One region of the Serratia sp. ID 25-353 genome, then DNA from elsewhere that is predicted to be linked to it. Evidence: predicted binding sites of a transcription regulator. Region 1 holds the regulator's gene; each other region holds the start of a gene.
The links. The regulator CRP, encoded in region 1, controls carbon source genes, mostly activating them, when cyclic AMP is high. The targets are predictions, from matches to a motif close to ATGTGANNNNNNTCACAT.
Positions count from the first base shown of each region.

Region 2: the regulator CRP is predicted to act here: its motif matches at 2,534-2,551, upstream of ACYF6X_RS12720 (CidA/LrgA family protein).
Region 3: the regulator CRP is predicted to act here: its motif matches at 2,637-2,654, upstream of mlc (sugar metabolism global transcriptional regulator Mlc).
Region 4: the regulator CRP is predicted to act here: its motif matches at 2,795-2,812, upstream of ACYF6X_RS04260 (sugar transporter).

Region 1 is NZ_CM139236.1:4,719,985-4,727,205, forward strand. It holds gene ACYF6X_RS22685 (PhzF family phenazine biosynthesis protein) at 1-170, opposite strand, end outside; gene ACYF6X_RS22690 (LysE family translocator) at 181-783, opposite strand; gene ACYF6X_RS22695 (hydrolase) at 903-1,883, shown strand; gene ACYF6X_RS22700 (YheU family protein) at 1,880-2,113, shown strand; gene ACYF6X_RS22705 (phosphoribulokinase) at 2,265-3,134, shown strand; gene ACYF6X_RS22710 (OsmC family protein) at 3,173-3,580, opposite strand; gene crp (cAMP-activated global transcriptional regulator CRP) at 3,963-4,595, shown strand; gene ACYF6X_RS22720 (YccS/YhfK family putative transporter) at 4,646-6,724, shown strand; gene argD (bifunctional acetylornithine/succinyldiaminopimelate transaminase) at 6,765-7,221, opposite strand, start outside.
Region 2 is NZ_CM139236.1:2,638,318-2,645,538, reverse strand. It holds gene ACYF6X_RS12735 (NAD-dependent malic enzyme) at 1-141, opposite strand, end outside; gene cdd (cytidine deaminase) at 363-1,247, opposite strand; gene ACYF6X_RS12725 (CidB/LrgB family autolysis modulator) at 1,385-2,080, opposite strand; gene ACYF6X_RS12720 (CidA/LrgA family protein) at 2,077-2,484, opposite strand; gene ACYF6X_RS12715 (hypothetical protein) at 2,679-3,998, opposite strand; gene ACYF6X_RS12710 (acyltransferase family protein) at 4,059-5,222, opposite strand; gene wzc (tyrosine-protein kinase Wzc) at 5,332-7,221, opposite strand, start outside.
Region 3 is NZ_CM139236.1:1,881,770-1,888,990, forward strand. It holds gene ACYF6X_RS08945 (DUF2938 family protein) at 17-511, shown strand; gene bioD (dethiobiotin synthase) at 518-1,183, opposite strand; gene mlc (sugar metabolism global transcriptional regulator Mlc) at 1,328-2,545, opposite strand; gene ACYF6X_RS08960 (LysR substrate-binding domain-containing protein) at 2,705-3,595, opposite strand; gene ACYF6X_RS08965 (MFS transporter) at 3,743-5,011, shown strand; gene ACYF6X_RS08970 (glycoside hydrolase family 10 protein) at 5,063-6,310, opposite strand; gene ACYF6X_RS08975 (glycoside hydrolase family 3 protein) at 6,479-7,221, opposite strand, start outside.
Region 4 is NZ_CM139236.1:898,097-905,317, reverse strand. It holds gene ACYF6X_RS04265 (MFS transporter) at 1-1,368, opposite strand, end outside; gene ACYF6X_RS04260 (sugar transporter) at 1,543-2,733, opposite strand; gene ACYF6X_RS04255 (aspartyl/asparaginyl beta-hydroxylase domain-containing protein) at 3,002-3,688, shown strand; gene ACYF6X_RS04250 (aromatic alcohol reductase) at 3,706-4,653, opposite strand; gene ACYF6X_RS04245 (winged helix-turn-helix transcriptional regulator) at 4,740-5,162, shown strand; gene ACYF6X_RS04240 (ABC transporter ATP-binding protein) at 5,193-5,909, opposite strand; gene ACYF6X_RS04235 (ABC transporter ATP-binding protein) at 5,906-6,781, opposite strand; gene livM (high-affinity branched-chain amino acid ABC transporter permease LivM) at 6,778-7,221, opposite strand, start outside.

The DNA.
Region 1 (7,221 bases):
GTCATGTCGCCGTCATCCCAGACAAAGCTAGTTTCCGGCAGGCCGATCTCGTTGGCGATCGCCTGCAGCCGCGCCGCCGGCAGCGGCTGCGTCAGCAGGCACACTCCGGCCGGGTTGCCGCGCAGCCCTTCACCGGTAAAGGCGACCACGTGATAATAATTTTCCGCCATCGTTCGCTCCTTAATGCCAGATCAGTAACACACAGGCTGCGGTCAACAACCCCATGGAAACGTTGAAGATAACCCAGGCCTTTTTGCTGCGCAGCAGGCGGCCGATCACGGTGCCGAACGCCAGCCAGATAATGCCGGCGACGATGTTGACCACCAAAATGCCCAGCGCGATCGCCGCAATGGACCCGTTGTACTTATCGCCTGCCAGGCTGAAGCTGGCCACCGCCCCCAGCGCCATCAGCCAGGCTTTCGGATTGAGGAACTGCAGCAGCCAGCCCTGATACAGCCGCACCGGCTGCGGCGGCGCCACGTCGGTTTCCAGTTTTTCATAGGCGGCGGTGGCGACTTTCCACGCCAGCCACAGCAGGTACAAACTGCCGAGGATTTTCAGGATCAGGTGCAGCGACGGGTAGACCAGGATCAGGCTGCCGACGCCGAAGGCCACCAGCAGCAAAATGCTTTGCATGCCGAGCATGATACCGATCATCAGCCACAGCGATCGCATAAAGCCGAAGTTGGCGCCAGAGGTGGTCAACAGCAGGTTATTGGGGCCAGGCGTGATGGCGGCGACCCACAGGAAGCCCAGCATCGAAAGGAATAAACTCGGTTCCATGGCACGGGTGCTCCTCACCCAAGGCGCTTTTTTGCAGTATCATTGTTAATTCTTGGTATTGAAGCTAACAGTGCGCTAGGGATCTCACAATAGCCGCCCACAACATTTTTACTCAGCCTATGCCTAACACCTTTCGCCCTCTGACCGGGGCCAGTAACCCGCACCTGCAAACGCTGTTGCCGCGGTTGGTGCGCCGCCGCGTGTTATTGAAACCGCATTGGCAACGGCTGGAATTGCCCGACGGCGATTTCGTCGATCTCGCCTGGAGCGAAGATCCGGCGCAGGCGCGCGACAAACCGCGTGCGGTGCTGTTCCACGGCCTGGAAGGCAGCTTCTACAGCCCCTACGCGCATGGCCTGCTCAACGCCTGGCGTGAGCGTGGCTGGCTCGGCGTGGTGATGCACTTTCGCGGCTGCAGCGGCGTGCCCAACCGCAAGCAGCGCATCTACCACTCCGGTGAAACCGAAGATGCGCGCTTCTTCCTGCGCTGGCTACGTGACCGCTACGGCGAGGTGCCGACCGCGGCGGTAGGCGTTTCGCTCGGCGGCAACATGCTGGCCTGCTATCTGGCGCAGCAAGGCGCCGACAGCTTGCTGCAGGCGGCGGTGGTGGTCTCGGCGCCGCTGATGCTGGAGCCTTGCGCCTACCGCATGGAGCAAGGCTTCTCCCGCGTTTATCAGCGCTACCTGCTGGGGCAGCTGAAACAAAACGCCACCCGTAAGCTGTTGCACTACCCGGACACTCTGCCGCTCAAGCTGTCACAGCTGAACGGCTTGCGACGCATCCGCGAATTCGACGACGCCATCACCTCACGCATTCACGGCTTCAGCGACGCTATCGACTATTATCGCCGCTGCAGCGCCCTGCCGCTGTTGCCGGCTGTCCAGACGCCGCTGCTGATCATCCATGCGAAGGACGATCCCTTCATGACCCATGAGGTGATCCCCGACGTCACCGGCCTGCCGCGCAATATTGAATATCAGTTGACCGAGTTCGGCGGCCACGTCGGCTTTGTCGGCGGCACGCTGAAAAAACCGCACATGTGGCTGGAGCATCGCATTCCGGCCTGGCTTTCCCCTTATCTGGACATCCCGACGTGATCATTCCCTGGCAAGAACTGGCAACCGACACCCTGAACAGCCTGATCGAATCCTTTGTGCTGCGCGAAGGCACCGATTACGGCGAGCACGAACGCTCGCTGGAACAGAAGGTGGAGGACGTGCGCCGCCAGCTGAAAAACGGCGAAGTGGTGCTGGTGTGGTCGGAACTGCACGAGAGCGTCAACATCATGCCGCGCGGCCAGTTCCGCGCCGGGCAGGAAGAAATTTAGTGGCGATCGGTTCTATGACTGACGGAAAAAATCAGGTAACAATGGGGCATTGCAAACCAGCGCGCGCCATTTTTTCCTGACATAGAGAGCGTCAACAAGAGCCACAATAATCCCCTGACGCCGGCGCATTCAACACGGAGTGACAACCACCATGTCTGCCAAACATCCCGTTATCGCGGTGACCGGTTCCAGCGGCGCCGGTACCACCACCACCAGCGTGGCGTTCCGCAAAATATTCCAACAGCTCAACATTCGCGCCGCCGAGTTGGAGGGTGACAGCTTCCACCGCTACACCCGGCCGGAAATGGACGCGGCGATCCGCAAGGCGCGCGATCTGGGCAGACACATCAGCTATTTCGGCCCCGAGGCCAACGACTTCGGCCTGCTGCAGCAGAGCTTTATCGACTACGGCAAGAACGGCACCGGCCGTTCGCGCAAGTATCTGCACACCTACGACGAAGCGGTGCCCTACAATCAGGTGCCGGGTACCTTCACCCCGTGGGAACCGCTGCCGGCGCCGACCGACGTGCTGTTTTACGAGGGGTTGCACGGCGGCGTGGTCACCGAGCACCACGACGTGGCAAACCACGTCGATCTGCTGGTCGGCGTGGTACCGATCGTCAACCTGGAGTGGATCCAGAAACTGATCCGCGATACCGGCGAGCGCGGTCACTCTCGCGAAGCGGTGATGGACTCGGTGGTGCGTTCGATGGAAGATTACATCAACTACATCACGCCGCAGTTCTCGCGCACCCACATCAACTTCCAGCGCGTGCCGACGGTGGACACCTCCAACCCGTTCGCCGCCAAGGCGATTCCCTCACTGGACGAAAGCTTCGTCGTGATCCACTTTCGCGGGCTGGATCAAATTGACTTCCCCTATTTGCTGGCGATGCTGCAGGGCTCGTTTATCTCGCACATCAATACGTTAGTGGTGCCGGGTGGCAAGATGGGGCTGGCGATGGAACTGATCATGGCGCCGCTGGTGCAGCGGCTGCTGGAAGGCAAGAAGATCGAATAAACGCGTTGAGCGCGGCGCCGGGCCGCGCTCCGTCTCGATTACGCCGGGTGGCGGATCTCGAAACTGTGGGTCACCGTGGCGGCCTTGTTAAGCATCAACGCCACCGAGCAGTATTTCTCCGCCGACAGGTTCACCGCACGCTCGACGATCTTGTCGGTCAGGTCCTGGCCGGTAACGATGAAATGCAGGTTGATATGGGTGAACAACCGCGGGGCTTCTTCACGGCGCTCGGAGGTCAGCTTCACCTCACAGTCGCGCACGTCGTTGCGCCCTTTTTGCAGGATGGACACCACGTCGATCGCGCTGCAGCCGCCCACCGACATCAGCACCATCTCCATCGGGCTGGGCGCTTTATCGCCGGCGTTGCCATCCATCAGCACCTGGTGGCCGGAGGCCGATTCACCCAAAAACGTTAACCCTTCCACCCATTTAACTCTTGCCTGCATTCTGGTCACTCCGGTTAATTTCTTAAAATCAGGGTACGCTTTCGCATAGAAACAGGCAACGTAACCTGATGCTAATCATGCTGAAGCGAGACAACACGAGACACCCGCCTTACTCTGTGCTACAAACAGAGCCGCAATAAATCTTTCCGGGACACTGAATTTCAGGGAAACGCCCAGAGAAAGGCTCCTTTACCGGTATGTTAACAGAATGTAGCTTGCAGCGCTTACGGCAAGTTAATATGCTAGAGCGACAGCGTATTTTTATGACACGCCTCAAAACTTGCCGGTAGCCCTCGCTCATGACTGCGGCTACAGGCGGGTTTTACAGGGAACTCTGACCCCTGTGACACAAGGCAGCGATAACAACAGAGGATAACAGCGAATGGTTCTCGGCAAACCGCAAACAGACCCTACTCTCGAATGGTTCCTGTCTCATTGCCATATCCACAAATATCCATCGAAGAGTACGCTGATTCACCAAGGTGAAAAGGCCGAAACGCTTTACTACATCGTGAAAGGCTCCGTCGCGGTGCTGATCAAGGATGAAGAAGGTAAAGAGATGATCCTGTCCTACCTCAACCAGGGGGATTTCATCGGCGAGCTCGGATTGTTCGAAGAAGGCCAGGAGCGCAGCGCCTGGGTTCGCGCGAAAACCGCCTGTGAAGTGGCCGAAATTTCCTACAAGAAATTCCGTCAGCTGATCCAGGTGAACCCGGACATCCTGATGCGTCTGTCCGCCCAAATGGCAAGCCGCCTGCAGGTCACTTCCGAAAAAGTGGGCAACCTCGCCTTCCTGGACGTGACCGGCCGCATCGCGCAAACCCTGCTGAATCTGGCGAAGCAACCCGACGCCATGACTCACCCGGACGGCATGCAGATCAAGATCACCCGTCAGGAGATCGGCCAGATCGTCGGCTGCTCGCGTGAAACCGTTGGCCGTATTCTGAAAATGCTGGAAGATCAAAACCTGATTTCCGCCCACGGCAAAACCATTGTCGTCTACGGCACCCGTTAATCCCTGAAGAAACGGCGCAATCTGCGCCGTTTTTTTGTCTGCTTTCTGCCATGTGGCGCCGCCTGATCTACCACCCGGAAATCAACTACGCACTGCGACAAACGCTGGTGTTGTGCCTGCCGGTGCTGTTCGGCCTGCTGATAGGCCAGCTACAGCTCGGCCTGATGTTCTCTCTGGTGCCCGCCTGCTGCAATATCGCCGGTCTGGACACACCGCATAAGCGCTTCTTTAAACGTCTGATCGTCGGCGGTTCGCTGTTCGCCTTCAGCAGCGTGCTGCTGCAACAGGCCATGTTGTGGCACGTGCCGCTGCCGGCGCTGATGCTGGGCCTGGCACTGCTGCTCGGCGTCACCGGTGAAATCAGCCCGCTGCACGCCCGGCTGTTGCCGGCGGCGCTGGTGGCCGCCATCTTCGCCCTCAGCACGGCCGGTACGGTGCCTCTCTGGCAGGCGCCGCTGCTGTACGCCATCGGCACCGCCTGGTACGGCTTATTCACTTGGTTCTGGTTCAAGCTGTGGAAAGAGCAGCCGATGCGCGAGACGCTCAGCCAGCTCTACCTGGAACTGGCGGACTATTTCGAAGCCAAATACTCGCTGCTGACCCAGCATATTGATCCGCAAACCGCGCTGCCGCCGCTGCTGGTGCGCCAGCAAAAGGTGATGGATCTGATCAGCCTTTTGTACCAACAGCTTAATTTCCTGCCGCACGCCAACAACCTCGAGCAAAAGCGCCTGCAGCGCGCCTTTCAGGTGGCGATGGATCTGCAGGAGCACATCACCGTCAGCCTGCATCTGCCGGAAGAGGTGCAAAAGCTGGTGGAGCAGAGCCAGGCCGAAGCGATCATTCGCCGCAATGCTCAGGTGATCGCCGGCCGGCTGCGCGTGGTGGCGCACGATATTCTCTACCATCAACATTCGAAGCGCTTCTCCATGACCCACGAGCTGGCGGCGCTGGAAAAAATGGCGGCGCAGCATCCCGATAACCCGGTCGGCCAGTTTTGTTATTACCACTTCAGCCGCATCGCCCGCCTGCTGCGTACCCAGCATCCGTTGTACCGCCGCGATCTGATGCCCGGCCAACACCGCCTGCCGTTTTGGCCGGCGCTGGCCAGCTACCTGTCGTTCAAATCCACCGCCCTGCGCAACGCCGCACGGCTGGGCGTGACGCTGGCGATCGGCAGCAGTCTGGGCGCGGTGTTCAACCTGCCGAAGCCTTACTGGATCCTGCTCACCATCATGCTGGTAAGCCAAAACGGGTATAACGCCACCCGGGTGCGCATTCAGCACCGTGCGCTGGGCACGATTGCCGGGCTATTGCTGGCGGCCGGGCTGCTGCAGCTGCAGTTGCCGGAAGGCGAAACGCTGAGCATCATGTTGGTGATCACGCTGCTGGCCTACCTGGTTTCGCGCAAGAACTACGGGCTGTCGGTGATTGGCTTTACGGTCACGGCGGTTTACACCCTGCAGCTGCTGGCGCTGAACGGCTCGCATTTTCTGGTGCCGCGCCTGATCGATACGCTGATCGGCTGCGTGCTGGCGTTCGGCGGCACCATTTGGCTGTGGCCGCAGTGGCAAAGCGGGCTGCTGCGCAAGAATGCCCATCAGGCGCTGGAGAACGATCAAGCCGCGCTGCGGCTGATGCTGAAGCAACCGGAACCGGACGCCACCGCGTTGGCCTATACTCGCATGCAGGTTAACCAGGCGCACAACGCGCTGTTCACCTCGCTCAATCAGGCGATGCAGGAGCCGGGGTTCGCGTCAAACTATCTGGCGGACATGCGGCTGTGGGTCACTCACAGCCAGTTCATCGTCGAACACCTGAACGCCATGACCATTCTGGCGCGCGAGCACTACATGCTGACGCCGAAACTGGCGGAAGCGTATCTGCAAACCTGTGAAATCGCGCTGCAAAGCTGCCAGCAGCGGTTGGAATACGACGGCCCGAGCAGCGGCAACAGCGGCATCATGCAGCCGCCGGATCTGCATCCGGACATGCCCGTCACCGAGATGGAGCGCCACCTGCGGCGCATTTTGTCGCACCTGAGCGTGATGCACACCATTTCGTCGCTGGCCTGGCGCCAGCGCCCGCACCACGGCATTTGGCTCAAGCGCAAACTGCGCGATCAATAAGGGCGCGGCATGCCGCGCCCCGTTATATGCCGCGCGGGCTTCAGGCGTTGATCACATCCTGCACCGCCAGCTCGAACAGCGCCATGCCGGCCTCGATATCCTGCAGCTCCACCACCAGCGACGGCGCGAAACGGATCACGTTCGGCCCGGCGTTGAGGATCATCAACCCACGCGCGGCGGCGGCGGTGAGGAAGTCGCGCGCTCTGCCGTGATAATGCGGCGTCAGCTCGGCGCCAATCAGTAACCCCATGCCGCGAATCGCGGTGAAAATACCGTATTTATCACCGATATGCTGCAAAGCCTGCACATACAGCGCATGACGCTGCTCGATGCCGCTCAGCACCTCCGGCGTATTGATCACGTCCAGCGCCGCCTCCGCCACCGCGCAGGCCAGCGGGTTGCCGCCGTAGGTGGTGCCGTGGGTGCCCACCTGCATCACCGACGCAATTTCTTCGGTTGTCAGCATGGCGCTGACCGGGAAACCGCAGCCCAGCGCC
Region 2 (7,221 bases), 2.1 Mb from region 1:
CGGCAGCAGGCCGTGCAGGTTGAAGTGGCTACGTTCTTCCTCGGTGAAAGCGCTGCCTTTGTTCAGCAGCGGAAATTCCAGCAGAATCGGGCCGGCGTAAGGGATGTAGAGCGGGCGTTTGCTTTCGTATTCTAGTTCCATCAGTTTTACTCTTCACGTATCAGATAACTTTATTGCCGACGATCCTAAGAGATAAAGAGAAGATGTACAGCATTTGTTGCCAGATGATGAACCAGGTTGGCGTAATTATCGACAATCAAATGATTTTTTAACTAAAGAAAGTCTCTCTGGCGGCGTTGGGGCATTGTATTTGGCGGGCGGGGCTGTTAGCGGCGGAACCGGATGGCTCCGCCGTGGTGCGCTTAGAACGCGGCGCGGCTGACGTTTTGGCAGCCCAGTGCCGCCAGCGTGGCGCGGGTGGCGTCCCACTGGCTGAGGATCGCCTCTTGCGGTTCGACCAGCACGGCGCGGCGGATGTTCAGACAATCGCCGCCGGAGAGGTTCAGCAGGATCAGCGCGGCCTGCAACGGCGGCAGGCTCGGGTTGAAGGCGGCGTTTTCTGCATAGCGGCCGGCGTAGAGGTTACCGTCCTGCGTTTCCAGCGCCACGCCGCTGTGGGCGTTGCTGTACGGTGCGTGGCTCTGATTGGCCGCCGCCAGCGCCGCCTGCGTCAACGCATCGTCCAGCGCCAGCCGGTGGCCGTGATCGACCTTGTCCATCAGCAGCGAAGCGATATCCAGATCTTTCGGGCCGAAGGCGTCCGGCAGATAGTCCGCCAGCGTGGCCGGCGCGCGGCCCGGCAGACGGATCTGCAGATCGCCGCCGCTGTTCAGCTCATTCATAAACTGACGGCAATGGCCGCACGGCGTGTAGTTGACGGTGACCGAAGCCAGTGCCGGTTCACCGCGCAGCCAGGCATGGGTAACCGCGCACTGTTCCGCATGCACGGTTTGCTGCAGCGGTGCGCCGCTGAATTCCATATTGGCACCGAAATAGAGGTTGCCACTTTGCCCGCGTGCGATGGCACCGACGTGGAAGTGCGATATTGGGGTTAACGAGCAGGCCGCCGCCAGCGGCAGCAGCGCGAATGCCAGCGCATCATCGTCCAGTCCGCAGCCTGTGCGGATCGCCGCCGCTTGCTCGGCCGTGAACATCGCCGGAAAGTCAGGCGCGTCCAGATAGGGCTGCAGGGCGGATTGCAGTGTCGCGGGCAGTGCGCTGAACGCGGTGTGAAAACGCGGATGCATAGAAAGTCTCTCTACAGGTTAACGGGATAACATTCTAGGCAGGCCAGAGACATTAAAGTGTGATTAATGTCTCTTAATCGATGAAATTAATGCAATGAGATACATAAATGCGAGATGTATCGCAAGTTTCAACGTATTCAACCGAACAGATGCAGCAGCACCGGGAACAGGAACGGCGCCAGCAGCGAGGTGATAATGCCGCAGATCACCAGCGCCAGCGAGCCGAAAGCGCCTTCCTGGTAGTCCATCTCCGCGCAGCGTGCGGTGCCCAGCGCGTGGGATGCGGTGCCCATCGCCAGGCCGCGCGCCGAGTGGGTGGTGATTTTCAACAGGTTGAACAGCGTATGGCCGAGCACGGCGCCGAGGATACCGACGAAAATGACACAGACCGCGCTGATCGCCGGAATGCCGCCGAGCGAGTCCGCGACGGCCATGGCGATCGGCGTAGTGACCGATTTCGGCAGGATAGAGGCGGCGATTTCCGGCGTGGCGCCCAGCCACAGGGCGATGGCGCCGCCGCTGATCATGGCGGTCAGGCTGCCGATGAAGCACACCGCGATAATCGACTTCCAGCGCGCGCGGATCTGGTGCAGCTGTTCATACAGCGGGAAGGCCAGCGCGACGACCGCCGGCTGCAGCAGATCGTTGAGGATTTTGCTGCCCTGAAAGTAGCGCTCATAGGAGATGCCGGTGAGTAGCAGCAGCGGGATGATCACCGCCATGGACACCAGCAGCGGGTTGAGCAGTGGCATGTTCAGCTTACGCGCCAGCCAGCGCGCGGCGAAATAGACCGCCAGCGTTAGCGGCAGCGACCACCAGATTTCATGGATCATGGGTTACCCTCCGTGTCGTCGGGCTTACCGACGATGCGACGCTCGCGGTGAAAATAGTGTGAGGTATAGCCGACCACCACCAGCACCATCAGCGTGCTGATGAGGCAAGAAATAACCAGTGGGCCCAGATGCGCGACGATCTGGTCATAGTATTTCATCACCCCGACGCCGATCGGCACGAACAGCAGCACCATGTAGCGGATCAGCAAATGGCAGCCGGGTTTGACCCATTTGGCCGGCATAATTTGGGTAGAGAGCAGGGCGAACAGCAGCAGCATGCCGAGGATGCTGCCGGGAATGGCGAACGGCAGCAGCGCCGCCAGCGCGTTGCCGACGAACAGACAAAGATAGATGAGGAGCAGGGCTCTCAGGTATTTCCAGCACAGTGTGAGCACGTTGGCCATTGTCTTTTCCCGTTTAACTGATGCATTCATCATACAATTAAGTTGGGCAGTGTGCTATAGCTCACAAAAAATCATGACAGGGAGGAGTGCAGCAAGGAGGGGGGGTAAGAGGAGAGCAAACCAGCAACCCTCTGCATGCATTGTTCATGAGCAGAGTGTTGCTGGTTTGTAACAATATAAAGATAAAGGCGATCTCAATAGGGTTGGTGTTCCACACCTGCAGAATTAAGCGCGCGTTGCTCGTCCAAAGACTTCCTATGAAGCACAAATGGAATGGCGACGAACAGTATCAGCAGAATGTTGTTCGGGAAGTTTCCGAGTCCAAGGTTATAGAACAGTTCGATAGTGAGCGTAAAGAACACAAAATATCTGGCGCCGAAAATGTCAAAATGCTTGATCTTGTACAACTTGAATTGCAAGTAGACCATCAGAGCAAGATAAGTGAAGAAGCCAACAAATCCATAGTTGCTGACCATATAGATATAGGCGCTATCAATAGGTATTGCTTGTATTCCATAGAGTGACTTATCGAGACCGAAGGTACCATTCAGACCCAAGCCTGCACCGAAAAGAATTTTTCCCGTTGAGTCCAGGTCTGAGAGGATCTTTAAATGTTCCCAGACGCGCAGGTAAATTGAGTTGTACGCCGCATTTTCATTATATTTTCTAACAATTTCATAGACATCATAGCTATGCGTTGAGTAACAGAACATTGAGAATATGACGAGCCCCATGCAGAACACGATAATGCCCGACGTTCTTCTGAATAGAAACTCAATCACTTTAGTCAGCAAATACACCAATGCAGCCAAAATGGCTGTCTTATATGTTGTGCAGATGATGGCAACGATAAATAACGGCGAGAAGAACAATGGCCAGCGTTTACCTGCGAATAGCTTCCGTGCTTCGAATGACACAACCAAGCAGAAAAACATGAGCACACCGGACATGGTGAAAGCAAGCTGGAACCCGATGGCCCGGATATTGCCTTCGGTCGAGTTTAATCGAACGCCGCTGTCACTTCCCCATTCACCGGCGCTTAAGCCAAGTAGCCCCATGAAGGAATCTGGGAAAAGTTGCTGAAGAATAATCGCAACGGCATTGAGCCCGCCCAAGAAAAACATCATCTTGGCAACGCTCATGCAGAGGGCTTCGAGATCCTGCAGCGATTGTTTAGATAAAATGATCAATACTGCGATTAAAAAAAGCATTGGCAGTACATCAAACTTCAACTGATAAAAAACAATAAAATTTTTACTGTTGAAATTTGTCGCGATAGTGAGAATCGCAAAGATGAGAATAGCTAAAAGTATTATTGTCGGTATGATTGATTTTGCACTGATTCGGCCACCTGAGTAGCAAATGGCAACAACCAACATTAAGGCCATGAAGGCTTCTTTCCAAAGCTTCAATATGGCCATATTCAATACTACGGATGCCAGACTCACGACACCCGAAAAGAAAGAGATAAATAAAAAAAGCAGTAAAAATCTATTTGGAAGATACGTTCGCATTATTTTCATTGCAAAGCTCTGCGCATGAATATCTAATATTCTGTTTCAATTCAGTGAAAATTACTGAGTAGACTGCTGGTTAGTATCATTTTGCACTGTGTGATTTATTTGGCATTTCTTTCCATATCTTATGGATCTTTTTTCAATGCTATCGTATGACAGCTTCGATACGAATAGAATGACGGCAAGAAAACAAAAAACAAGGATGTTGTTAATCGTAGCATTGCCTAGGTTTATATATCTTATTGGATTTCCGTACGGATTAGTTTGAGAGTAGCTTAGTTCAACGCCCAATAGTTTTGATAGTATCATCGCGCCACTGACCATCAGGAAAATTATTGCTGCATGGGTCATATAAATGGAAAATGAATGTTTACCCAAGTTTTGGAAGAACGTCGATTTTAACAATGACGAGAAGATACCGAATTCACCAGAGAAAATAATAATAGCTAAGCCATACAGTATACTGACGGTAACACCCTTGTTTTCGATAGGTAAAGTCATACAGAAGAAACAGGCAAGGATAATGGCCATTTCCAGTAGAGACGCCACATACTTGTTGATATTTATATTGGCTATTCTTGAGTGAATAAAGTAAATGAGCGAGCCAAAAAAGAAACAAGAGATACCGCGGAATGCATCATCTTTAAGCAATAGATTATGACTCAGCAAAGAGTAAAAACCCCATACTGACAGCAGTGCGAATAGCGCGATTGCGATACTTTTCCTGTCATTGCTGAAGAAGAGGACGCCACCAAAAACAAGATAAAGGTAATACTCTACACTGATGCTCCATGAAGGGTAGTTAAAGGAGAGACTCTCGGCGGAAGGAATCCAGGATTGCAGCAGCAACAGATTAGGAATGAATTCCGTTGGTGCACTCAGTTCCGTAAATGCCGGCTTATTAAAGTAAAATCCATAATTTTGAGCAGCGAGTTTCCCAAACTCGAAAAGCAGGAATACGAGCAGCATAATAATATGAAGTGGGAAAAGTCTAAAACTGCGGCTGATGACGAAATTAGCCAGAGTGATTTTGTTGAAGTCTCGGCTAAAATAACTGTGAGTTAATACAAAACCGCTAAGGATAAAGAAGAATTCAACCATATAGGTGGAATTTCTAAATATAGCCCATTCAGTAATGCTGCCAGTGACATTCAGATGATGTAAAGCCACACAAAGCGCACATATTCCCCTAAAACTATCCAAAACAGTATATCTTTTCATCAACACTCCGAAGTGAAAGGGGGCTCTATTAATAATTATTTTTTTGCTCAGTGCGGGATAAACACAAATTGCACCCGGAATATAAAATTCGCGGGTGCATAATAGACTATTAGCTATTGTTTTTGTAACTGTAGTTATAATATCCATAGCCGCCGTAGTAGCTACTGGCGCGCTTTTCAATGGCGTTGAGAATGACGCCGCGAGTATCGATCCCATTCTGTTGGAAACGGTTGATACTGACTTCAATTTCTTTAGCGGTGTTGACGCCGAAGCGCGCTACCATCAGAACAGTACCCGCCATGCGCCCGATAATCGAAGAGTCAGTCACGGCAAGCACCGGAGGCGTATCGATCAGCACGATATCATAATGTTCACTAGCCCATTTTAATAACGCACTGCAGCGATCATTCATCAACAACTCAGATGGGTTCGGCGGGATCTGGCCACGTGGAATAAAGTCCATATTATCAACGCTGGTTTTTCGCACGGCTTGCTCAGCGGTAGTCTGCCCGGACAGGATATCAGAGAGACCATTATTCCAATTGACGTTAAGCAGGGCGTGTGAGTAGCCTTTACGCATGTCGGCGTCGATGACCAGTATACGTTGTCCTGATTGGGCAATAACGGCTGCCAGGTTTATGCTGACAAATGTTTTACCAATATTAGGACTTGCCCCGGAAATCATTAAGATATTGTTTTTTGATTCGAGCATGGCGAAGTGAAGGCTGGTTCGCAGGCTGCGAATCGCTTCAATGGCCAGGTCGGCAGGGTTGCCTATTGCCAGCAGTGAATCTGAACGCGTGTTTTTCTTTTTGCCGCCCCGCAGTAACGTTTCACGGTCTGACTTTTGTTGCCACTCAGACAGAGGAATACTGGCATACACATTGATACCGCGCTCTTCCAATTCTTCTGAGTTTTCTACGCCGCGATGCAGCATATTTTTCAAGAGAACGAGTGCTGAAGAGACAATAAAACCGACGATCGTCACTAACAAGACAATCAGCGTTTTCTTCGGCGCGACAGGGCGTAATTGGGTCACAGCCGAGTCGACAATGCGGACATTACCTACGGTGCTCGCTTTGGTGATGCCGAGTTCCTGCTGTTTGTTCAGCAACTGCATGTAAATCTCTTGCCCAGCCTGAACATCACGGGTTAATTTCAGAATCTCTTGCTGCGTTTTAGGCATGCCTGAAACGCGTTTGTTCAGTTTCTCTTTCTCGTTTTGCAGTGTCTTGCGTTTTTCCAATAGTGCGCGATAGGCAGGGTGTTCCTTCGTGTAGAGCTTGGAAATCTCCGCTTCTTTGAAGGTCAATTCATTCAGCTGGGATTCAACGGAAACAATGGTATCGAGAACCGACTTGGCTTCCAAAGACAAATCTACAGAGTCATTGGCTTGGCGGAACTGATTAAGCTTACTTTCCGCCGCATCGAGTGAACTGCGAACATCGGGAAGCTGTTTTTCAAGAAACTGCAGGCTCTTACCCGCTTCTTCAGATTTACGCTCGACGTTTTGCAGCAGGTAATTCCTGGTGATGCTGTCGAGAATTTTTCGTACCGAAGACGCATTTTCCCCTGTAAAGCTCAAGGCCAAGACACCGGTATCCTTGCCTTTATCTTCAACAACCAGTGATTTCAGCAGAGCGTTGATAGCGGAAAGCTGTGGTACACGTGTTAGCGTGAATACGGTGCCAGGTTTACCGAGATAGGAGCTGACCAGCAGCGTGACGCCGTGGGCTTGCGCAAACTGCCCGATCTGGCCTTTGAGAACCTCGGTGCCATCGAAATCCAGCACATACTCTTTGTCGTTGACAACGGTGAGTTCCAGAGGTTTATCCAGCATATATTCTGGCACAGTGAAACGAGACAAGGCGATCTGTGCCGGCTCTTCATTGGTCAGACGAGCCCAGCCTCGGCCAAAGATCGGAAAGTATTTTTGCTCTATCACCGTTTCCAGATCGAGATCGTCAACCGTTTTGCCTGTTACCAGTCGAGATTTGAT
Region 3 (7,221 bases), 2.3 Mb from region 1:
AGCCAAGGACACCCCTATGACCCCCGATCTGTTAGTGCACATCCTGTTAACCGGCGCCGGCGCCACCCTCTGCATGGATCTGTGGGCGCTGCTGCTGAAGCGGCGCTTCGGCATCCCTTCTCTCGATTATGCGCTGGTGGGCCGTTGGTTTCTCGGCATGTTCGACGGCCGCTGGTTTCACGCCACCATCGTTACGGCGCCGCCGCGCCGGGGAGAGAGAGAAATCGGCTGGATATTGCATTACGCCATCGGCATCGCGTTTGCCTTTATCCCGATCGGTTTGGCGGGCATCGGGTGGTATGCGGCGCCGGAGCCGTTCATCGCGCTGTTGAGCGGCTGGCTGAGCCTGGCGGCGCCGTTTCTGGTGATGCAGCCCGCGCTGGGCTTTGGCGTGGCGGCGGCGAAAACCGCCCACCCGCGAAGAGCGCGGCTCCTCAGCCTGCTCACCCACACGGTGTATGGGCTGGGCCTGCTGATCGTCGCCCGATTGTTGGCGACGCTGTGCGCCTGAGCGGGCTTACAGCAGCGTGGAAATATCGAGGTAGTGCGCCAGTTCGCGCTGCTCCGCGCGCGGCAGGTACGGAATTTCACCCAGCAGCGGCGCGGGAATGCGCTGCTGCAGCGCCGCGATGGTTTCAGCATAGTGCGCCAACCCCGGGTTGATGCGGTTGGCCACCCAGCCCAACAGCGGCAGGCCGTCGTTGATGATCGACTGTGCGGTCAGCAGCGCGTGGCTGACGCAGCCCAGCTTGATGCCCACCACCAGCACCACCGGCAGCTGTTCCTGCACCACCCACTCAGCGTAAGGCCGCAGATCGTTCATCAGCACCCGCCAACCGCCGCTGCCTTCCACCACCACCGTGTCGGCTTTGGCGGACAGATCCCGCAGACCGCTGCTCATCACGCCATAGTTGATGTCCTCGGTCGCATGCGCGTGAAACACCTCATCCAGGCAGGTGATGGGATTGATCTCCTCGTAGGACAGCGGCAGGGTTGAAGATGCCTGCAACACCAAAGCGTCTTTATTGCGGATGCCCTCGCTGGTTTCCTGGCAGCGTGCGGCGATCGGCTTGTAGCCGGCCACCGAACGGCCCTCGGCAGCCAGCGCCTGCATCAACCCGCGGGAAACCACGGTTTTACCGACGTCGGTATCCGTGCCTGTCACAAATAAACGCTTCAACATGAATAAAATGCCCCAGAATGCCCCGTTAACAATATGTCGCCGCATCGGCGGCGAAGAAGTCTTTCGGAAAAATTCTAGGGGATGCTGCCACGTAGGGGCTTGAGGTAGCTCAATCTTTTGCAGGATTAATAAGAAGTTCTGATGTTAGCCTTGCAGCAGCTGCACCAGCAATGAACCGTTGTACAGCGCCTCTTTCACCAGCGCCGCACCGGGCATGGTGCCCTGATTGAAGAACTGCGTGGATTCGACCTTGACCTGCTCGCTGTAGGCCGGCAGCGCCTGCTGGCGAATGCAGGAGGCGATGGCCGGATGCAGGATCTCCGCCGCACGGTTGAGCGGCGAGCCGACCAGGATCTTCTCCGGATTGAACAGGTTGACCATGATAGCCAGAATGCGCCCCACGCTGTGGCCGACGCCGAGAATGATGTCCCGCGCCAGCTGATCGCCTGCCAGCGCGGCATCGCACAGCGATTCAACGGTCAGCGGCGCGCCGTGCAGGCTGGAGCTCATCGAGCCGCTCAGTCGCTGCTGGGCGATCTCCAGCATGTTTTCGATGCTGGCCACGGTTTCGAGACAGCCGTGGTTGCCGCAATAGCAGCGTTTACCGTAAGGATCGACCTGGGTGTGGCCGATTTCCACCACGCTGTGGCTCCCGGCGTGCAGCACATGGCCGCCGGTGATCACCCCGGCGCCGACGTTGTGGTCGATCACCACCTGAATGACGTTCTGGCTGCCGCGCGAGGCGCCGTACAGCGCTTCAGCCATGGTCCAGGCGCTGATGTCGTGCTGCAGGTAAACCGGCAGGCCGGTGCGGGTTTCCAATGCCGGGCCAAGCGGCATCTCCAGCACGTCGTAAAACGGCATGCGGTGCACCACGCCGGACTGCACGTCGATCATGCCCGGCAGCGTGATGGCGATCGCCGTCAGCCGCTCCAACTTGCTTTGGTGACGGATAAAGAACTGATCGACTTCGGTCAGGATGCGTTTCAGCAGCGGTTCAGGGTGTTCGGCCGCCAGCGGCAGCAGCTCCTCCACTACCAGTTTGCTGCTGAGATCGCGCAGCGCCAGCGTGATGCTGCCGCGGCTGATGCGGGCGGACAGGTAGTGCCAGGCCTCGGTGTCCAGCACCAGCCCCACCGCCGGGCGGCCCCGGCTGCCGATTTCCTGGTACTCGGTTTCCTTGACCAGATGGGCTTCCAGCAGTTCGCGCACGATCTTGGTGATGCTGGCGGGCGCCAGCTGCGCGCGTTTTGACAGTTCGATGCGCGAAATCGGGCCCAGTTGATCGATTAGCCGATAAACCGCCCCCGCATTGGTCTGCTTGATTTGATCGATATGCCCAGGCTGCCCAACCGCAATCACAAACCTGCTCCTACTATTTTTCGCGCTTCTAAATAAAGACTAGGGGTTATGGTGGGGCTTTTGTCATACAGCGTCAACTATTTGATTCGTTATGTGATTTGCTGCACAAATTCCTCGCGATTTCAGCGTGAATTGATTTTTATTTGCCCAAGCTCAACGTCATTTCAGCATCAACGCCATCAGCGCCTGCGCGGCGGCGGTCAGCGGCCGGCGGCGGTGATGCACCAGCCACACTTCGGTGGTGGCGTCCGGCTCCGCCAGCGGCAAATAGCGCACGCCGTCCACCCGCACCCGGGCGAAAGAAGCCGGCAAAATCGACACCCCCAACCCGGCGGAAACCAGCCCGATGATGGTCATCGCTTCCCCCACTTCCTGGGTGATATACGGGGTAATGCCGGCCTTGCCGAGCAGCAGCAGAATTTCGTCGTACAGCGCGGTGCCCACTTCACGCGAGAAGAACACGAACGGCTCCTGTGCCAGGTGTTGAAACCGCAGCGCGCCGCCGGGCGTTTCCGCCAGCAGATGCCCTTCCGGCACCACCGCCACCAGCGGTTCACGCAGCAGAAGCTGAAAGTGGAGCGCCTCCGGCAGCCGCGTGTTGCGCATCACCCCCAGATCCAACTCACCGTTCAGCAACGGCTCGATCTGCTGTTTGGTGTTGATTTCGCGCATTTTGATATGCACCTGCGGGGAGTGCTGACGAAAGGCGCGCAGGCTGCGCGACACCACGCCGATAAAGGGCGCGGAAGAGGTAAAGCCGATGGTCATTTCCCCCAACTCACCGCGATCCAGACGCGCTGCCTTTTCCGCCGCGCGCCCGACCTGATCGAGCACCTGGTAGGCTTCTTTGAGGAACATCTCCCCGGCCTGGGTCAAACTGACGTTGCGGTTGTTACGCGCCAGCAGCCGCGCGCCAACCATCTCTTCCAGCGCCTGGATTTGCTGGCTGAGCGGCGGCTGGGAGATCCGCAACCGTTCGGCGGCGCGGCCAAAATGCAGCTCTTCCGCCACGGCGATAAAGTAACGCAGGTGTCTCAATTCGATATTCATATTTAAAACGTCTTAATTTGAATTATTAATATATTAGACAAAAAATTCGCCGCTCCCTATCATTTTGTTATCTGTAAAATGTCTGTTTATCTCCCCGAAGTTCGGTAAGGAAACGCTGTGACAACCCCTGTGCGTTCTACGGCCGCGATGCCGTCGACGCTGGCCGCCAACGATGACGCGGCCGCTGCGCCAAAAGTAAAACGCTCCACCCTCAACAACAAACTCCCCTATATCGAACGCGGCACGCCGCAGTTTATGCGCGTGACGCTGGCGCTGTTTTCCGCCGGGCTGGCGACCTTCGCGCTGCTCTACTGCGTGCAGCCGATCCTGCCGGTGCTGTCGCAAGATTTTGGCGTCTCGCCGGCGGAAAGCAGCCTGTCGCTTTCGGTCTCCACCGGCCTGCTGGCGATCGGCCTGATGTTCACCGGGCCGCTGTCCGACGCCATTGGCCGCAAGTCGGTGATGGTAGTGGCGCTGCTGCTGGCGGCGGTCTGCACGCTGATCTGCGCCTTTATGACCAGCTGGCACGGCATTTTGCTGATGCGCGCGCTGATCGGCCTGTCGCTGAGCGGCGTGGCGGCGGTCGGCATGACCTACCTCAGCGAAGAGATCCACCCCAGCTTCGTCGCCTTCTCGATGGGGCTGTACATCAGCGGCAACTCGATCGGCGGCATGAGCGGCCGCCTGGTGACCGGGGTGTTGACCGACTTCTTCTCCTGGCGCGTATCGCTCGGAGTCATCGGCCTGTTCGCCCTTGCCGCCGCCTGCATGTTCTGGCGCATCCTGCCCGCTTCGCAGCATTTTCGCGCCAGTTCGCTGCGCCCGCGCACCTTGCTGATCAACTTCAAGCTGCATTGGCACGATAAGGGCCTGCCGCTGCTGTTCGCGGAAGGTTTCCTGCTGATGGGCAGCTTCGTCACCCTGTTCAACTACATCGGCTATCGCCTGCTGGCGGATCCTTACCACCTGAGCCAGGCGATTGTCGGCCTGCTGTCGGTGGTATACCTCACCGGCTCCTACAGCTCGCCCAAGGCCGGCGCGCTCACCTCGCGCTTCGGGCGCGGCCCGGTGCTACTGGCCTCGATCGTGATTATGCTGATCGGGATTCTGATTACCGCGCTGCCGCAGGTGCCGGCGATCTTTATCGGCATGATGCTGTTCACCGCCGGTTTCTTCGCCGCTCACTCGGTGGCCAGCAGCTGGATCGGCCGTCGCGCGCGCCGCGCCAAAGGCCAGGCGTCGTCGCTGTATCTGTTTTGTTATTACGTCGGATCCAGCGTGGCCGGCACCCTCGGCGGCGTGTTCTGGCACAGCTTCGGCTGGAATGGCGTGGCGGCGTTCATCAGTCTGATGCTGCTGCTGGCGCTGCTGGTGGTGCATTACCTGAAACGCCTGCCGGAAGCGGCCCGCCTCTGAAAAGAAAAAGCCGCGGTGGTTTGCCGCGGCTCGTCATGTCAGTGCCTGTGATTATTGGCCGGTTTTCCAGCGGGTGCGCAGGTACTCCACCGCCTTGTCCGTTTGCGGCTCAGTCAGATAACGCTGCCGGAACAGGATGGTTCCCCCCATCCCCGGCAGGCTCTCGTTAAGATCCAGCTGCCTCTTCAGCTCGGGGACGCCGCCATCGACGGTCCAGGCCGGCTCGCTGGCCGCAGGCGTGCCCACTTTATACAGCGCCACCCCGGCATAGAGCCGGACTGATGTGCCCTTCACCACCTCGGCCCACCAGTTGGCCAGCACGTCGTAGCGGACAATTTCACGATCAAAAGGCCAATACAGCTGCGGCGCGATATAATCGAGCAGCCCCAGTTTGACCCACTGGCGCGTATCGGCATAGGCCGTATCGTACGATGGGGCCCCTGCCCGCGTCGCCGAGCCGGCAGGATCGTCCGCCTTGTTTCGCCAGACGCCCGTCGGGCTGACGCCAAACGCAACCGCGGGCTTCAACGCTCGGATGGTGGCTGAAACCTGTTTTATCAATTGCAGCGTGTTGTCCCTGCGCCAGGCGGCTTTGTCGGCAAATCCTTTTCCGTATGCGCGAAACGTTCGTTCATCATCCAGCGGCGATTGCGGCGTTTCGTAATAGAAATAATCGTCAAACTGAATGCCGTCGACCTCATAATTTTTGACAATTTCAGTCACCACGCTGGTGATCCAGTTGCGCACGTCGGGCAGACCGGGGTCGAGCACGAAGCGCTCGTTGGCGGTGCGTATCCAGTCGGGATGCAGCGCATAGACGCTGGCCGGCGGCGACTGCAGCGTATGATTGAGTGCGTCAATCGTTTGCTGTCGGGTATTCATGGAAACCCGATAAGGGTTCAGCCAGGCATGCACTTTGATGCCGCGCCGGTGCGCTTCTTTCAGCATAAAGGCCAGCGGATCGTACCCCGGATCCTGGCCCACGGTGCCGGTCAAGACTTCTGACCAGGGCAAGATGCTTGAGCGCCACAGGGCCGTGCCGTCCGGTTTAACCTGAAAATACACCGCGTTAATCCCGGTTTTCACCATCTCGTCCAGCGCGTCCGCCAGCCCCCGTTTCTGCAGGCGAACCCGCTCTTGCGCGGTTTCCGCTTTCAGGGAGGCCGCCGGCGGCCAGTCCAGGCCAATGACCGTGGCCAGCCAGATGCCCCGCATCGGTGTTATCGGCGGTGTCGGTTGCGGGGGCTTCTCCGGTTCGGGTGGCTTGGCGCATCCGCTCACGCCCAACATTGCGGCCATCAACAGCCATCCGCCTAATTTTGTTACGCCTGTCGGCATTCTGGTTCTCCTTCCGTGAGTGACGGTTATCCCATGTCGTTTCGTGCAGAGCAAGAAACTGCCCGCTTTCTCAACGCTATCAAGCTATCGGCGTCGCCCTGTTCAGACGACGCCGGTGTCCTTACCCCATTACCAGCTCAGCCCAGTTCCGCGCGGGAACGCCACCTTGCCCGTATTGGTTTCTACATCGTAGTCATGCCAGGTGTTGACCGGCAATTTGCCCTGCGGTTTGATTTTACCCGTCAGCACCTGTGCCAAAGAGACCATCGAAGGGCCACGCCACACGCCGCTGTCATACCCGTAGTAGGAATAGGTGGCGACGGCCGCCTCCACGTCTGCGGCATAGTTCACGATATCGTAAGGTGCGCGCAGTGAGAGGTGAATCCGTTTTTTCCCCTGCTCGGCGGCGTATTTCAACCAGCCCGGATAAGGGCTGCTGTCATTACCCGCCCCGGTTGCGGAGGTAACGACCCCATCCTGTTCAGCCGGCGTAAAACGGGTTGAGAGGGTTCCGAGCAGGAACACGTCGCAGCCGGCAATATGTTCCCTGACCTGGGCGTCGCTCAGCTCCGTTTCCTTCGCGGCAACGACGTTCTGATACCCCTCCTGCGCCATCACGCGCGCAATGCCGTTGGCCTGCTCGCCCCATGGGGTCAGAATAAAGTAGCGCAGCGCCTTGTCCTTTAACGGCAACAGGCTGTGGCGATCGATCACCACGGTAATGGAACGATCGGCGATACGTTTTTCCAGCTTATGCGCTGACGACGCAACGTCGCTGGAACAGGGTTTCTCGCTATGGCCCATCAGGCTATGGCGTAATTTCAGGCACAAAATTCGCTCGACCGAGGCATCGATATCAGCCTCGCTGAGAT
Region 4 (7,221 bases), 1.3 Mb from region 1:
CGTTTTCGGGCCGAACAGCCCAATCACCAGCATCACGATCAGCATGCTGGCGACGATAAACGCGATCACCCCCAGCGAGCCGCCGTACTGCAAGATAATGCCGATGATGATGCTGCTGAACACCGTCGACAGCCGGCTGAAGGAGTAGCAGAAACCGACGGCGCGGGCGCGGATGTGGGTCGGGAAAATCTCGGATTGATACGAGTGGTAGCTGTAGGTCAGCCAGGCGTTGGACCAGGTGATGAAGAAGCCGCACAGGATCAGCCACAGCGGGTTGTTCTGCAGCGCGAACAGCGAACCGAAGATCACCGTCACCAGGCAAGACAACACGATCTGCCACTTGTTCTCCATCTTGTCGGCGTAGAAGCTGCACAGCAGCGAGCCCAGCGGGTAGGCCAGCGTGATGAAGAAAGCGTACAGCAGGCTGTGGGTGACCGAAGCGCCCTTGCCCGACAGCAGCGCCGGCAGCCAGTTGCCGAAGCCGAAGAAGCCGATGGCCTGAAAGAAGTTCATCACCACCAGCATCAGCGTGCGATCGCGGTACTGCGGCGCCCAGATATCGCGAAAGCGGCCGCGCGGCGGCGCCCCCTCGGCATCATCCACCGGGCGCGACGGGAAGTCCGCGGCCGCCACGCCGCAGCGCCGCTCCATATCCCGCATCACCTGCCGGGCCTGCGCATAGCGCCGCTGCTGCACCAGCCAGCGCGGCGACTCCGGTAGCCCCTTGCGCACCAGCCAGATCACCAGCGAGGCCAGCGCGCCGGCGATCACCACGTAGCGCCAACCGCTCAGGCCCCAAATCGTCTGCGGCACCAACCACCAGGACATCAGCGCCACCGCCGGCACCGACAGGAACTGCACGAAGAACGCGAAGGCGAAAGCCCGGGTGCGCAGATGCGCGGGCACCCACTCCGTCAGGTAAGTATCGATGGTCACCAGCTCAATGCCGAGCCCGACGCCCACCAGAAAGCGCAGAAAGATCACCCATTCCGCCTGCTGTTGAAACGCCAGCAGCAGCGAGAAGACGCCATACCAGATCAGGGCGAACATGAAGGTGGCGCGGCGGCCGAAGCGATCGGCGTACGGGCTCAGCAGGCTGGCGCCGCCGAACAGGCCAAGAAAGGTGGCGGAGGCGAAGGCCGCCTGGTCCGACACGCCGAAGACGCCCTGTGCGCCGGTGTGGAAAATGCCGTCGGCGATAAGGCCGGTGCTGATATAGCCGGTCTGGAACAGATCGTAGAGTTCGAAAAAGCCGCCCAGCGACAGCAGAATGATAAAGCGCCACAGACCGGCCGACGCGGGCAAGGCGTCGATTCTGGCCGCCAAATCCCGCGCATGGATCGGCGACGCCGCTACAGAGTCACTCACCGTTAACCTCGCATTAACATTTTTGATGACTTTCTATGCTAGCGAAGCGGCGTCGGAGTTAAATTTTTAATTAGCAGACTATGAAAAAAAGTTAAGCATAAAACGCTGCAGCAGCCTGTTTTATAGCAGGAAAATGCAACGCGGGATGCCGCAGCGGCATCCCGAATCGGCGGCTTAACGGCTGGGGTGCTGCTGCAGCCGTTCGCTGCGGTAGACGCTCAGCAGGCACCAACCGAGGGCGATCAGCGCCAGCGGCGCGGCGACGAAACCGATGTTGCCCATGCCCAGATGCAGGCTCACCTGGTTGCCCAGCAGCGCGCCGCTGCCGATGCCGAAGTTGTACAGGCCGGAGAAGATCGCCATCGCCACGTCGGTGGCGTCCGGCGCCAGGCTCAGCACTTTGGCCTGCATCGACAGGCCGATGGCCATGATCGCCATGCCCCAGAAGATGCACAGCACCGTCAGGTGGCTTTCGCTGCCGGCGGCCGGCAGCAGCAGCAGCAGGCTCAACGTCAGCAGCGCGATGGCGCCGATAAAGAAGCCGGAAGGAAAACGCTCGCTGTAACGGCTGAACAGCAGGCTGCCGACGATGCCGGCGGCGCCGAACAGCAGCAGCATCAGCGTGGTGAAGTTCTCCGACAGCCCGGCCACGGTCTGGATAAACGGCTCGATGTAGCTATAAGCGGTGAAGTGCGCCGTCACCACGATGACGGTCAGCATATACAGCGCCAGCAGCGCCGGGCGTTTGAACAGCAGCGGCACGCTGGCCAGCGAACCGGAGTGCTCGCTTTTCAGCACCGGCAGCAGGCGCCACAGCAACACCAGCGCCAGGGTGGCGCACACCGCGATGCCGATAAAGGTCATGCGCCAGCCGAGCAGTTGCCCCACCACCCGCCCGAGCGGCAGCCCGAGCACCATCGCCAGCGCGGTGCCGCCCGCCAGCAGGCTCAGCGCCTGGGCTTTCTTGCCCGGCGGCGCCACGCGGATCGCCAGCGAGGCGGTGATCGACCAGAACACCGAGTGCGCCAGCGCCACGCCGGCGCGCGAAATGACCAGCGTGGTGAAGTTCCAGGCCACGGCGGTCAGCACGTGGCTGGCGATAAACAGCATGAACACGCCGATCAGCAGCTTGCGGCGCTCGATTTTGCTGGTCAGCAGCATGCACGCCAATGAGGCGGCGGCGACGATCCAGGCGTAGATGGTGATGATCAGGCCGACCTGTTCGGTTTGCATCGAGAAGCTGGCAGCAATGTCGCTCAGCAGACCAACCGGAATAAATTCGGTGGTGTTGAAGATAAAGGCCGAGACGGCGAGGATAACCACGCGCAACCAGGCGGTTGAGCGCGAAACGGCAGCGTGTTCCATGGTAAACAAAATCCGGACAGGTGCGGGCAAGTCGCGATATTTTAACCAACCGGCCCGCTAAATGCGATACGCGTCACACTTTAATTGTGTGGTTTTTTTCGCCGCATTTCGACACATTCGCAGACACACGGTTGCACAAATGCTGTGCTAATCTCTTGAAGCGTACCAATTTTTCCTGCCGCTCTTCCCCCCCGGCCGCCGCAGACGACGCGCCGCGCCGAAGAACCGCGCGCAGTGTCCATTTGGCGTTTTCTGAGGCGAGGTCATTATGTCCGCGATTTATGATTGGTCCGTGCTCGCATTGCGCAATGTTTACGATCGCCGCATTCAGGGCAAGCCGGTGCTCGACAGCGCCGCGCTGTTCCCCGACGCCGAGCGTTTCACCGCCCAATGGCGGCAGATCCGCGAAGAGGCGCTGACCGTCGCCCACGATCTGCACAATATTCCCCGTTTTCACGAGATCATGATCCAGCAGGAATCGATCTCCGCCAACGACGCGCGCGACTGGCGCATGTTCATCATGAAGGCCTACGGCCAGCCGATCGCCCGCAACCTGGCGCGCTGCCCTACGCTGGCGGCGCTGATCGCCTCGTCGCCGGACGTGCTGTCCGCCTCGCTCTCCTTCCTGGCGCCCGGCAAACAGGTGCCGCCCCACCGCGGGCCGTTCCGCGGCATTCTGCGCGGCTATCTGGTGTTGGACATGCCTAAACGCGCCGACGGGGTGCCGGCGGCGGTGCTGAAAGTGGACGGCCGCGAATACCGGCTGCACGAGGGGGAGTTCATGCTGTGGGACGATACCTTCGAACACGAGGTGTGGAACGACAGCGCGCAGGTGCGCACCGTGCTGCTGCTGGACATCCGCCGCCGCGACATGCCCGCCGGGCTGCGGCTGCTCTCCAGCGCCATCGTCGCCCTGGTGCGGCTGAACGTGCGCTGGATGCAGCGCCATTTCTGAGTCCGGCGCTCAGGCGACTAACCGTCCTGAGAGGTCGGGCATTGCTGCGCCAGCCACTGCTCGGCGGTGGTGGTGGCTATGCCCTGGCGCGCATTGAAGGTTTTCGCCTTATCCCAGGCCACGCCGTCGGGCCGGGCGAAAGCCAGCCGGTATTTGGCGCCGACGTCACGCGGATGGTTCCGCACCTCCTCCTGCAGCCGCTCGTTGTCCAACAGGACTCTGTTGACCTCAACGGCCCAGTGCGCCTGCATGACATCGGCAAGCTCGCGGTAGGTCAGCGTGTCCCCGGCGATATAGACCACCTGGTTGCGAAACGCGGGCCGATGGAAAAAAATCGCGGCCGTCAGCCGGCCAATGTCCTCGGGGGTGGTCAGCGTCACCGCGTAGCGCCAGTCGCCCAGCGCGCGCACCGTTTTGGTGGCCGCGTCCACCACGCCAAAACCCGAGTCAAACAGGTAGCTGGTGAAAATGCCCGTGGAAACAATCACCCACGCCGTCGCCTTCTGCGCACGCAGCAGGTGGCGCACCTCGAGCTGTTCATCCCACACCTGTTGCCCGCTGCCTTTGCCGACAACATCGTAGTCCACGCCGAACTGCCACGGGAAGTAGCGCGCCACACCCGCCTGCAAAACGGCCTGGGTGATCTTTATCTGCGTGCCCGCCCCGCCGACAAAGCCGCTGCAGTTGATCACCGCGTCAAAGCCACGCAGCAGCGCGCTCAGCTCATCCACGCTGTTTTGCTGCAGGTCGCCTTCCACCACGGCGATGCTGAGCCGCGCCAGCGCATCCCGCCGCGCGCGATGCGGGCCGGTGACGGCGCGGGCGGCCTCCGGCCGCAGCAGCACGCTGATGTTTAAAGCGTGGTGTAACCGGGCCTGCCGGCTCATCGCGCGCAATACCGGCAGCCCCAGTTCACCGGCGCCGAGTATCAGCACGGTATTGATGGATGGATTTGTGGATTTCATTCTTGCCTCCTGTCTTAACACTGCGCCATCCTGACAGCTGACAAAAACGGGTTCAATTAGGTACACGCGTGATACCGGAGAGGAATATGACGAACGATCGGGAAGCGCTGCTGCAATTTTCGCAGGCGTTCTGTGAAGAATTGAGCAACGACGATGAAGGGTTGAAGCGTGAGATCCTCGCACATGCGGGCAACCGTTGGTCGCTGGGGGTATTGCATATCCTGGGCACCCACGGGCCGCTGCGCCACGGCGAGATAGGCCGCCAATTAGCGGGCGTGACGCAGAGAATGCTGACGCGGACGCTGCGCCATCTCGAGCGTGACGGGTTGATATCGCGCTGCGATTATCAGGAAAAGCTGCCCCGCGTGGTTTACACCATCACCGACGCGGGGGAAGAGATGCTGCTCAACATGCTGCCACTCTGGTCGTGGATTATCGCCTCCGCCGATGCCTTCAGGGCGGCCCGCTCACGCTACGATGATCAAGATCGAAGCGCCGCCGAGGGATGAACGCGGGCCTCCCTGCCCAAAGGGCGGCGCTCAGCCACCGCCCAGATAGGCCTTTCTCACCGCCGGATCGTTCAACAGCTCCGGTCCGCTGCCGGTGAGGCGGATCTGGCCGTTGACCATCACATAGCCGCGATCGGACAGCTTCAGCGCGTGGTTGGCGTTCTGCTCCACCAGAAACAGCGTCATGCCGCTGCGGGTCAGTTCGCGCAGCACGCCGAAGATCTGCCGCACCACGATCGGCGCCAGCCCCAGGCTCGGTTCGTCCAACAGCAGCAGCTTCGGCCGGCTCATCAGCGCGCGGGCGATCGCCAGCATCTGCTGCTCACCGCCGGACAGGGTCATCGCCCGCTGGTTGCGCCGCTCCTTGAGACGCGGAAACAGCTCGAACATACGCGGCAAATCCTCCGCCAGATAGCGGTTGCCGACGGTGATGGTGCCCATCAGCAGGTTCTCCTCCACGCTCATGTCCGGGAAAATGCGCCGCCCTTCCGGCGCCTGCGCGATGCCGCCGGCCGCCACGTAGTGCGTGGAGCGGCGGCTGATGTCCTCGCCGCCAAACAGGATCTGCCCGCCGGCGATGCGCGGCTGGCCGAAGATTGACATCAACAGCGTGGATTTGCCCGCGCCATTGGCGCCGATCAGCGCCACCGTCTCCCCGGCGTTGACCTGCAGCGACACCTTGCGCAGCGCCTGGATCGGCCCATAAAACACGTCCACTTCGCGAAATTCCAGCATCGCTTCGCTCATCCCGCCAGCTCCTCTTCGTCCGCGCCCAGGTAGGCGGCGATCACCGCCTCGTTGTGCTGGATCTCCTGCGGCGTGCCGCGGGCGATCACGTCGCCGTGATCGAGCACGATCACCCGATCGGAGATCTCCATCACCATGCCCATGTCATGCTCGATCAGCAGCACCGTGATGCCGTGATGCTGGCGCAGGAAGCGGATGATACGGCTCAGCGTCGCCGTTTCCACTGGGTTCAGCCCGGCGGCCGGCTCGTCGAGACAGATCATCTCCGGCGCGGTGCACATGGCGCGCGCAATCTCCAGCCGCCGCTGTTGGCCGTAGGACATTTCCCCCGCCAGCCGGTTGGCGCAGTCCACCAGATCCACCACCTCCAGCCAGTAGAAGGCGTGATCCAGCGCGGCGCTCTCCGCCCGGCGGTAGCCCGGCGTGTTCAGCACCCCGGCGATCAGGTTGCGGTTGCTCTGCATGTGCTGCGCCACCAGCAGGTTCTCCACCACCGACATTTCGCGGAACAGGCGGATATTCTGGAAAGTGCGCGCCAGCCCGGCGCGGTTGACCAGGTGGGTGCCGCCGAACATCTTGTAATAGAGGCGCGAGCCGAGCCGCTTCGGGCGTATCCAGTCGCCGGCGCGAAACTTCTGCCCCAGCACCTGGATCACGTCGGTCGGCCGCTTATGGGTATTGAGCAGGATCGCACCGCCGCTGGCGCGGTAAAAGCCGGTCAGGCAGTTGAACACTGTGGTCTTGCCGGCGCCGTTGGGGCCAATCAGGGCGGTGATGGAGCCGCGTTCCACCTCCAGATTGACGTCGTTCAGCGCCTTGATGCCGCCAAAGCGCATCATCAGGTGCTCCACCCGCAAAATGGCGTCGCTCATGGCGCCACCCCCTTGCGTTCGGCGAAGCTGGCGCGGCTGATGCGCACCAGCCCGCGCGGCCGCCAGATCATCATCGCCACCATCAGCACGCCGAACAGCAGCACCCGGTATTCGGCGAAACTGCGCAGCAGCTCCGGCGCCACCGTCAGCACGAAGGCCGCCAGCACCACGCCGAGGGTGGAGCCCATGCCGCCCAGCACCACGATCGCCAGGATCAGCGCCGACTCGAAGAAGGTGAACGAAGTCGGGTTGACGAAGCCCTGATAGGTGGCGAAAAACACCCCCGCCAGCCCGGCGGTGGAGGCGCCCAGCATAAACGCCGACAGCTTCACCAGTACGTGATTGAGCCCGAGAGAGCGGCAGGCGATCTCATCCTCGCGCAGCGCCTCCCAGGCGCGGCCGATCGGCATGCGCGTCAGCCGGTGCTTGATGTACAGCAC